Regions from separate parts of the Luteibacter sp. 1214 genome, predicted to be linked through region 2. Evidence: predicted binding sites of a transcription regulator. Region 2 holds the regulator's gene; each other region holds the start of a gene.
The links. Region 2 encodes FliA, which starts transcription of late flagellar genes. Its sites were predicted from a motif close to TAAAGTTTNNCNNNCNNNGGCCGATAA; they were not measured.
Positions count from the first base shown of each region.

Region 1: J2X57_RS11395 (flagellar hook-length control protein FliK) is a predicted target of FliA. The motif match lies at 988-1,014, and genes of this name have one in related genera.
Region 3: J2X57_RS16920 (chemotaxis protein CheW) is a predicted target of FliA. The motif match lies at 1,301-1,327, and genes of this name have one in related genera.
Region 4: J2X57_RS19675 (GGDEF domain-containing protein) is a predicted target of FliA. The motif match lies at 1,318-1,344, and genes of this name have one in related genera.

Region 1 is NZ_JAVDSQ010000004.1:116,783-118,982, forward strand. It holds gene J2X57_RS11395 (flagellar hook-length control protein FliK) at 1-928, opposite strand, end outside; gene tgt (tRNA guanosine(34) transglycosylase Tgt) at 1,148-2,200, shown strand, end outside.
Region 2 is NZ_JAVDSQ010000004.1:301,132-303,331, reverse strand. It holds gene cheY (chemotaxis response regulator CheY) at 1-374, opposite strand, end outside; gene J2X57_RS12295 (RNA polymerase sigma factor FliA) at 428-1,159, opposite strand; gene J2X57_RS12290 (P-loop NTPase) at 1,156-2,031, opposite strand; gene flhF (flagellar biosynthesis protein FlhF) at 2,102-2,200, opposite strand, start outside.
Region 3 is NZ_JAVDSQ010000008.1:82,012-84,211, forward strand. It holds gene J2X57_RS16915 (methyl-accepting chemotaxis protein) at 1-650, opposite strand, end outside; gene J2X57_RS16920 (chemotaxis protein CheW) at 735-1,250, opposite strand; gene J2X57_RS16925 (chemotaxis protein CheA) at 1,626-2,200, opposite strand, start outside.
Region 4 is NZ_JAVDSQ010000014.1:49,484-51,683, forward strand. It holds gene J2X57_RS19670 (alpha-ketoglutarate-dependent dioxygenase AlkB) at 1-89, shown strand, start outside; gene J2X57_RS19675 (GGDEF domain-containing protein) at 105-1,178, opposite strand; gene J2X57_RS19680 (CorA family divalent cation transporter) at 1,433-2,200, opposite strand, start outside.

The sequences.
Region 1 (2,200 bases), 180 kb from region 2:
CGACCGTCCACAGGCCATCCGGCTCGCCAGGGCCTGGCTTGCCTTCCTCGATCCGCAACTGGAGCACGTCGTAACCGCGCGCGTTCGCCAGCGGCACTTCGATCATCCATAGTCCGGCCTGCGGCTGGGATTCCAGCTGACCGATCTCAACACGGGACAGTGCGGCACGCGTGTCGGTCCGTAACTGGCCGACCAGCGCGTCGACGTCGTCTTCAGTGATGGCGAATTCCGCTACGCGAGGCTGGGCAATCAGTGCGCGCTGGGCGAGCGGCGGGGGTGTGTCACCAAGCTGGCGCGGAAGTCCGGGGCCGGTGCTGACGCCCGATGCGCTTCGTGTCGGCGGAAGATCGGCCAGCGTACGGCGGAGCGCCATCAATGCCGCCTTGAAATCGTCGGCCGCCGGCGTCTCTTTCGTCGGCTCGGCAAGATGGGATTCGAGGAAGCTGCCGCTCTTGGCGATCGCTTCCTTCATGCCCATCGGCGTGCTGACGTCATCGGGCCCGCTGATCGAAGCCTCGAGCGTGGCGAGTGCGGCTCGCAGGGGTGCCGGCAGCGAGCGGGCCACCGGGCTGCGCGCCAGTGAGGCCAGTGCGCCGAGCAGCGGCGCGTAACCATTCTGCAGCGGGAGCCGTTCGCGCAGTCCCTGCATCGTGACGCCTTCCTCGGGGTGGGCGATGAGGACTTCGAGCTGAGGCTGTGCGCCCTGAGTCAGGACGCGCACCTGAAACTGCTGGGGAAGCTGGGTGCCCGTGGTGTCGGCCTCCACCGTGATACCGCCGATGTCCAGCAGCAGCTTGCCGATGTCGTTCTGCCCCATGACGCGTGCCGTCAGCAGCGTACCCACCCGCCAGGCGTCAACGGCCGCGGTGGTGCCCGCTGCCGCGCCGGCCCATAGCTGGGCGGCGATACTGGTCGGCTGGATGATCAAAGGGCAGGTCCTCCGAGGGCCTGGGCGGACCCCGGTCTGGGCTCGCTCCTGTGGCATAGGAATCGGCGGAAACGTGCGGAACTTTAGGTAGGCGCTTGCCGACACCTGTACGCGTAAACGGCGAGCGCATTGGGCCGCCGCCCCGGCAAGGTAATGCTCCCCGTCCGCGCAGCGCCCGACCTGCAGGTCCGAAGGGCCGACTCCCGGTACACTACGCGGATGACCCAGCTTCCCTTCGAACTCCTCGCCACCGATGGCGCGGCCCGGCGTGGCCGTCTCCGATTCGGCCGCGGCACCGTCGAAACCCCGGCCTTCATGCCGGTGGGCACCTACGGCTCCGTGAAAGCCATGACCCCGCGCGATGTCCTCGACACCGGCGCGGAGATCATCCTCGGCAATACCTTCCACCTGTTTCTGCGGCCTGGCCTCGAGATCGTCGGCGAATTCGGCGGGCTGCATAAGTTCATCGGCTGGAACAAGCCGATCCTTACGGACTCCGGCGGTTTTCAGGTCTTCTCGCTGGCGCACAAGCGCAAGATTACCGAAGAGGGGGTGACCTTCGCCTCCCCGGTGGATGGGTCGAAGGTGTTCCTCTCGCCCGAGGAGTCGATGCGGATCCAGAAGGTGCTGGACTCCGACGTCGCGATGATTTTCGACGAATGCACGCCGTATCCGGCGACCGAAAAGGTCGCCTCTGACTCGATGGAGCTCAGCCTGCGCTGGGCCGAGCGTTCCCGCCAGGCTTTCGACGACCTGAAAAACCCCAACGCGCTGTTCGGCATCGTCCAGGGCAGTACGTACGAAAAGCTGCGCCACCGTTCGGCGGAGCGGCTGGTGGAAATCGGCTTCGACGGTTACGCCGTGGGTGGTCTGGCCGTCGGCGAGCCGGAGGCGGAGCGCAATCACACGCTCGACCTGACCCTGCCGATGCTGCCAAAGGATCGACCCCGTTATCTGATGGGGGTGGGACGCCCCGAAGACATCGTCGAGGCCGTCCGTCGCGGCATCGACATGTTCGATTGCGTGATGCCTACGCGCAACGCGCGCAACGGGTTCCTCTTCACGTATGAAGGCACGTTGCGCATCCGGAACGCGAAGTTCGCTACCGATACCCGCGTGATCGAAGAAGGTTGCGACTGCTACGCCTGCGCCAACGGCTTCTCGCGCGCCTACCTGCGACATCTCGATCGCTGCAACGAGATCCTGGCCAGCCAGCTGGCGACGATGCACAACCTGCGTCACTACCAGCGCTTGATGGCCGGGCTGCGCGGC
Region 2 (2,200 bases):
AAGATCTTGTCGAGCTTTTCCTTCAGCGTGACCGCCGTGAAAGGCTTGACGACGTAGCCGTTAACACCGCTCTGCGCGGCGGCGATGATCTGGTCGCGGTTGTTTTCCGCGGTCACCATCAGCACCGGCAAGGACTTCAGACCGGCATCGGCGCGGATGGCGCGAAGCAGGTCGATGCCCGTCATGTTGGGCATGTTCCAGTCGGTGACGACGAGGTCGATCGGCTGCGAGCGCAGCAACGCGAGGGCCGCGTTACCGTCTTCGGCTTCCTGGATGAGCGTGTTGGTGAAACCCAACTCGACCAGGAGATTCCTGACGATGCGCCGCATGGTGGAAAAGTCGTCCACCACGAGGATCTTCATGTTCTTGTCCAAAACTGCTCTCCGCCACGTGCTTTTTCTTTACCGGCGACGGCACCGCGATGCCGTCACTGCTTGTCTTTCCAACCCGTCATGCGTGCACGCAGGCGAATCAGGGCCTGGCCATGGATCTGGCACACGCGCGACTCGCTCACACCAAGTACCACACCGATTTCTTTCAGGTTGAGCTCTTCATCGTAGTACAGCGACATCACCAGCTTCTCGCGTTCCGGCAGGCCGTCGATCGATTGCGCCAACGCGTCGCGCAGGCCGTTCTTCTCGAAGTTGCCTTCCGGGCCCGAGGCGTCGGGGTCCGCGACGTCGATCGCCGCGCCTTCGTCGCCTTCCGGCGCCGTGAGGCTCAGCAACCGCGCGCTCGCCGCGTCGGCCAGAATCTGGTTGTACTCCATGGCGTCGATACCCAGCCGCTTCATCACTTCCGCGTCTTCGGCGTCGCCACCCGTTTCGTTCTCGATCTGCCTCGTTACTTCAGCCACCTCGCGCAACTTCCGGTGGACGGAGCGCGGGGTCCAGTCCGTCTTGCGCAGTTCGTCCAGCATGGCGCCACGAATGCGGATGCCCGCATAGGTCTCGAAGCTGGCCGCGCGAGTCGGCGAGTAATTTCTTGCGGCCTCGAGCAGTCCGATCATTCCAGCCTGCATGAGGTCATTCGCGTCCACGCTTGGCGGCAGGCGGCCCATCAGGTGATAGGCGATCCGGCGCACCAGGGGTGCATGCGTTTTAACCAGTTGATCCGCTGGAACTCTAGTGATTTCAAGGTATTCGCTAGCGACACTCACAGCGGCAGCCCTCCCCCCATGTGGTTCCGTTCGGCGAAAAAGCCGATGCGACCCTGCACCCGGGGTTCGGGTTCACCCCATGTATCGACCGACCGGGCCAGATTCTTGAATCCCACCGCCGAGCGGCTGCTCGGCCAGGCGTCGACCACGGCCGCCTGGCGGCGGATGGCCTGACGCAGGTACTCGTCGTGCGGAACCATGCCCATGAAATCCAGGGACACGTCCAGGAAGCGGTTGGTCACGCGGGCCAGCTTCTCGAACAGCTGACGGCCTTCCTGCGCATGGCGGACCATATTGGCGACGATGCGGAAGCGGTTCACGTCGAACTCGCGGCTCATCACCTTGATCAGCGCGTAGGCGTCGGTCAGCGAGGCCGGCTCGTCGCAGACCACGACCACCACTTCGTCGGAGGCTGCCGCGAACATCGACACGCTGTCGGAGATGCCGGCGGCGGTGTCGACGATCAGATATTCGGGGGCGACCGGGTATTCGTCGAAGGCGCGGATCACGGCGGCGTGCTCGATATTCGGCAGCTGCGCCATGCGGCGCGCGCCCGAGGTCGCCGGGATCACCTTCAGGCCGTGGTTGGCGTGGAGGATCAGGTCCTCGATGCGGCACTCGCCTTCGAGCATGTGGCCCAGATGGCGCGTGGGCTGCAGGCCCAGCAGCACGTCGATGTTCGCCATGGCCAGATCCGCGTCCAGCAGGACCACGTCACGGCCGCCCATCGCGAGCGCCATGCCGAGGTTGACCGCCACCGTGGTCTTGCCCACGCCGCCCTTGCCGCCCGCCACCGCGATGCTGCGCGTGGGACGACGGTCGGCGAGCCAGTTGAGCCCAGCAGCCTGGGTGGAATCGACGTGTGTGTTCATGAAGGAATTCACTGCCGTGAAAGGGTGTGCGGATGCGGATGCCGTGGTCACGTTACTTCAGTTCCCGGTGTCAGGCGATGGCTGGCGCGGTGGAGAAGCCGAAACGGTCGGCGAGAATCGCGTCGTCCGGTTCGTCGGTGCGCTGCTTGACGAGTTGAGCGGCCAGGCA
Region 3 (2,200 bases), on a different contig from region 2:
CGGATCACCAGCACGCCGATCAGCAGGCTGACGATCAGGCCGAGCGACAGCGCAATGATGCAGAAGGCACGGATCGTCTTGTACTGGGCGGCCTGCTTTTCATAGATCGCCGCGGCTTCGTCGCGCTTGGCGGTGACCAGCTTGGCGAGCTGCGCCTGACGATCCATGAGGATCGGGCGGACGGACATCTCCATGACGTCGAGCGCGCCCTCGTCACCCTGCTTGAGGGCGTCGAGCATGTCGTTCTTGGCCGAGTTGTACTCGTCGTTGGACGACTGCCAGCGGTCGTAGAGCTTCTTGATCTCCGGCGACATCGGCATCTTTTTGTAATCGTCCTTCAGCTTGGCCATCTCGTCCTGGAGCTTCTGGAACTCGGCAAGCTTCTGGTTGACCTGATCCTTCTCGGACACCTTCGCCGCGGCTTCACCCATGACCACGAAAGCCATCAGGGCGCGCGTGCTCACCTGGCTGAGCATCTCGGACGGAACGAGTTCTTCCTCGTAGACCTTGCGCAGGCCTTCGTTCTGAAAGTACATGGCGCCGAGGCCGACGGCGGCGCCGCCGATCAGCATGACGCCCAAAAGACCGAGCACACCGTAAAGGCGTCCACGGACGGTCAGGGCGGGCATCTTGAACTTGAACTTATTCATTGCGATTCCAATCGGCAAAGTGCGGCAGTGGCAAACCGGGCATCTCACGCCACGGCGACCGAAGCCGCCACGGCGCCTCTACGCTCAGGCGACGGCTTTGACGTCGGTGGAAGCCAGCGCGGCTTCCAGCATCTGGGCGTCCTGCGGCTGCAGGAGACGGTCGACGTCGAGCAGCAACACCATGCGCTCGCCGACGGACGTGAGGCCCTTCAGGTATTCGGTATCGACGGTGGTGCCCATGTCGGGAACCGGACGGATGCCGCCGGGAGCGACCTCCACCACGTCGGAGACGGCATCGACCACCACGCCGAACTGACGGCCGTTGACCATGACGATGACGGTCACGGTGGTGGCGGTGTATTCCTCGCGCGCCAGATTGAAGCGCAGGCGAAGATCGAGCACCGGCACGATCGCGCCGCGCAGGTTCAGCACACCCAGCACATAGGACGGTGCCTGCGGGATGCGCGTCACCGGTGTCCAGCCGCGGATTTCGCGGACGGCGAGGATATCCACCGCGTATTCCTCGTTACCGAGGTTGACGGTCAGGTACTGCGCGGCCTCGTCGGACGCGTCGATGGCGGTATTGGCTGCTTGATTCATGTCGTTCCCACGGCGGATCGGATCGGCGGTTCGGGACCCCTTCCCTTGGGGTATCGGCTATTCCGGTGGGGACTTGAGGGGGAATTTTGCGGTGCCGCATCCGGTGGGGAGTGCGGCGGGATGGGGGCGGAACGGGCGGGATGGGGGCCGGAATGGGGAACCGGGGGGTGCCGCTTCATTGCTTTGTCGGCTTTTCGCGCGCAGGGCGCGCTCCTACCGTGCGGCGGTACACCGCACGGGGATACCTGACGGGGTGCCGCACGGGCCAACGCACGGGAGTACAGCACGGTGTTAACGCATGGGTTACCGCGCGGCGGGGATGGCCGACGGTTGTAGGAGCGCGCCTTGCGCGCGACCCCGTTCAACCCACGGCAATCAGGCCGCCTTGCGACGCGCCTGCAGACGCACCAGCCCGGCGACGTCGGCGATCAGCGCGACGGAGCCGTCGGCCAGAATCGTCGCGCCGGAGATGCCGGTAACCCGGCGATAGTTGGCTTCCAGCGACTTCACCACCGCCTGCTGCTGGCCGATGAGTTCGTCGACGAACAGACCGATGCGACTGCCCTCGCCTTCCACCACGATGACGATACCGTCGTCGATGGCACGGCGCTGACCGGCGCAGCCGAATGCGTCGAACAGCCGCACGATGGGCAGCCAGTGATCGCGGAAGCGGAACAGCTCGCCGCCGCCCGCCACGCTGCGAATCGCATCCGGCTTCACCTGCACGGATTCGACGATGGAAACCAGCGGCACGATGTAGGTTTCTTCACCCACCGCGGCCGTCAGGCCGTCGATGATCGCCAGCGTCAGCGGCAGGGTGATGGTGAAGGTGGTGCCTTTGCCCTCGACGCTGCGGATACTCACCGTACCGCCCAGGTCCATGACATTGCGACGGACCACGTCCATGCCTACGCCACGACCCGAGAGGTCGGTCGTGGCGGCGGCGGTGG
Region 4 (2,200 bases), on a different contig from region 2:
GCGAGGTCGGGCCGAGGATCAGTCTGGCATTCCGGGTGCGACCACACGGCAGGGCCGCGGGGCGGCATTATCCGACGAAGCCCGCTTAGCGGGCCATCACGTGGTCAGAAGAGGTCGATACTGCCGAGGGCGACCGGCGCGGCGAGCTCGCCACGCTGGGTCAGGCTTTCGTAGCCGTAGACGCTGTTGCGACCGTTCTCCTTGGCGAAGTACAGCGCCTTGTCCGCGCGATCGAGCACGATTTCGGGATAGTCGTTCTCGGTGATCCGCGCATAGCCGATGCTGACAGTGACGTGGCCGACCTGCGGAAACGTGTGATCGGCGATGAACTGCCGGAAGCGGTCCAGCGCGTGTTGCGCCACGTATTCGTTTTCCGCGGCGATCAGCATGACGAACTCTTCGCCGCCGAAGCGGAAGAGCACGTCGCTCTGGCGGAAGCTGGCGCGCATCTGCTGGGCCAGCATCAGGATGACTTCGTCGCCGTAGACGTGACCGTAGGTGTCGTTGATCCGCTTGAAGTGGTCGATGTCGAGGATGGCGAGGTAGATCTTGCTGTCGTCGTCGCGCACGCCGCCACGGCGTTCGTCCTCGCCGCCCACGGCGGCACGCGCACGCTGGCGGCTGAGCTTGAGCAGGCGGCGCAGGCGCTGTTCGAAGCTGCGGCGGTTGTACAGGCCGGTCAGCTTGTCGCGCTCGCTCTCGTTCAGCAGGGCGATGTAGTTGCCGTAGATGCGCGCGAAGCCTTCGACCATCACACGGACGGCGTCGAGCGAATCGTCGGCCTCGAGCATCAGGGCGCCGATCGCGGACCCGTCGCGTTGAATGGGAATGACGAGGCGGCAGTCACCGTTGTCGGTGACGTCGCTGATCGCTTCGAGGGTTTCCATCGCGCAGACGATGGTGTCGACCGGGTCGCCCTCGCGCGGTGGTTCCAGCGCGTTGACGACGAATCCGCCCTCGCTCTTGCGGCCGCAGACCACCATCGACTCGATGGGCTGTTGCAGACTCTCGCCACGCTTGCACAAGGTGACGCTGTTGACCGGCATAAGCTCGGCCAGCGAAAGGACCAGGCTGTGGTCCAGGGCGTCGATATCGCGGTGGTGGGTGAACTCGGCCACCGACGCCAGCAGTCGCGTCTCGGGAAGGCCGCCCGTCATGGCATGCCACGGCGTCTTCATGGACGACCCCACGACGGGGCGTGGCGAACGCGATAGTGACTACTGACTGGCACCGAACACTTCCTCCCCCGAGTCGGGCGCGCCGGATGGCAGCCCCGTGTCGTTTCGACCGGCTTCCACCGGGCGACCCTCAAGGGTGCTAACGGCAGTGCAGCCGCGAACTTTAGGGAAAATACGGCCCAATGTAAAAAAATGCGACGTACGTCAGGTTTACAGGCCTTCACGATGGTGAAGGACTGCGCTAGAGACGCCGCTCAGTCGCCTTCGAGCCAGCCCCGCCATTTAAAGAACAGCACGGGCAACAGGATGCTCAGCAGGATGGCGCCGATCGCCATCGGGTAGCCGAAGGTCCAGTCCAGCTCGGGCATGTGCTTGAAGTTCATGCCCCAGACGCCGGCCAGGATCACCGGAGGAATGGTCGCCACGGAGGTCACCGTCAGCACCTTCATCACATGGTTCTGGTCCGTGCTGATGAAGCCCAGGCTCGCATCCAGCAGGAACTGCAGCTTGTTCGTCAGCTGATCGTCGAACTCGTCCAGGGTGCGAAGGTCGTGATCGACCACGCGCAGGCGGACCTCGACCTGATCGGACATCCACTCGGGCTGCTTGGCCCTGACGAACGAGACGATACGCTGCACGCCCAGCATGGAAGAGCGGTTGCGTGCCTGCTCGCCCTCGAGCCGGCCGACCTCGAGCATGCAGTCGCGCAGGGCGGGCGTGCCCAGGCGCTCGGTGGTGAAGACGCGGTCGGACAGCTGTTTCAGATCGGCGGAGACGTCCTCCATGCGCCTGGCCGCGAGATTGACGATCGCCTCGATCAGCGTCGCCAGCACGTCGGCGCTGGAATCCCAGTGCTGCTCATCGCAGCTCCGCGCCGCCAGGTCGAAGGCGGGCGAGGTCTGGAAGCGAAGCGTCATCAGGACATGCCCGGTGACTACGATGCCGACGGGGGAAGGGCGATGGCCGGTACCGTTGGGGGCGTCGGGATCGACATCCGCGAAATACGGGATCGACAGGTACAT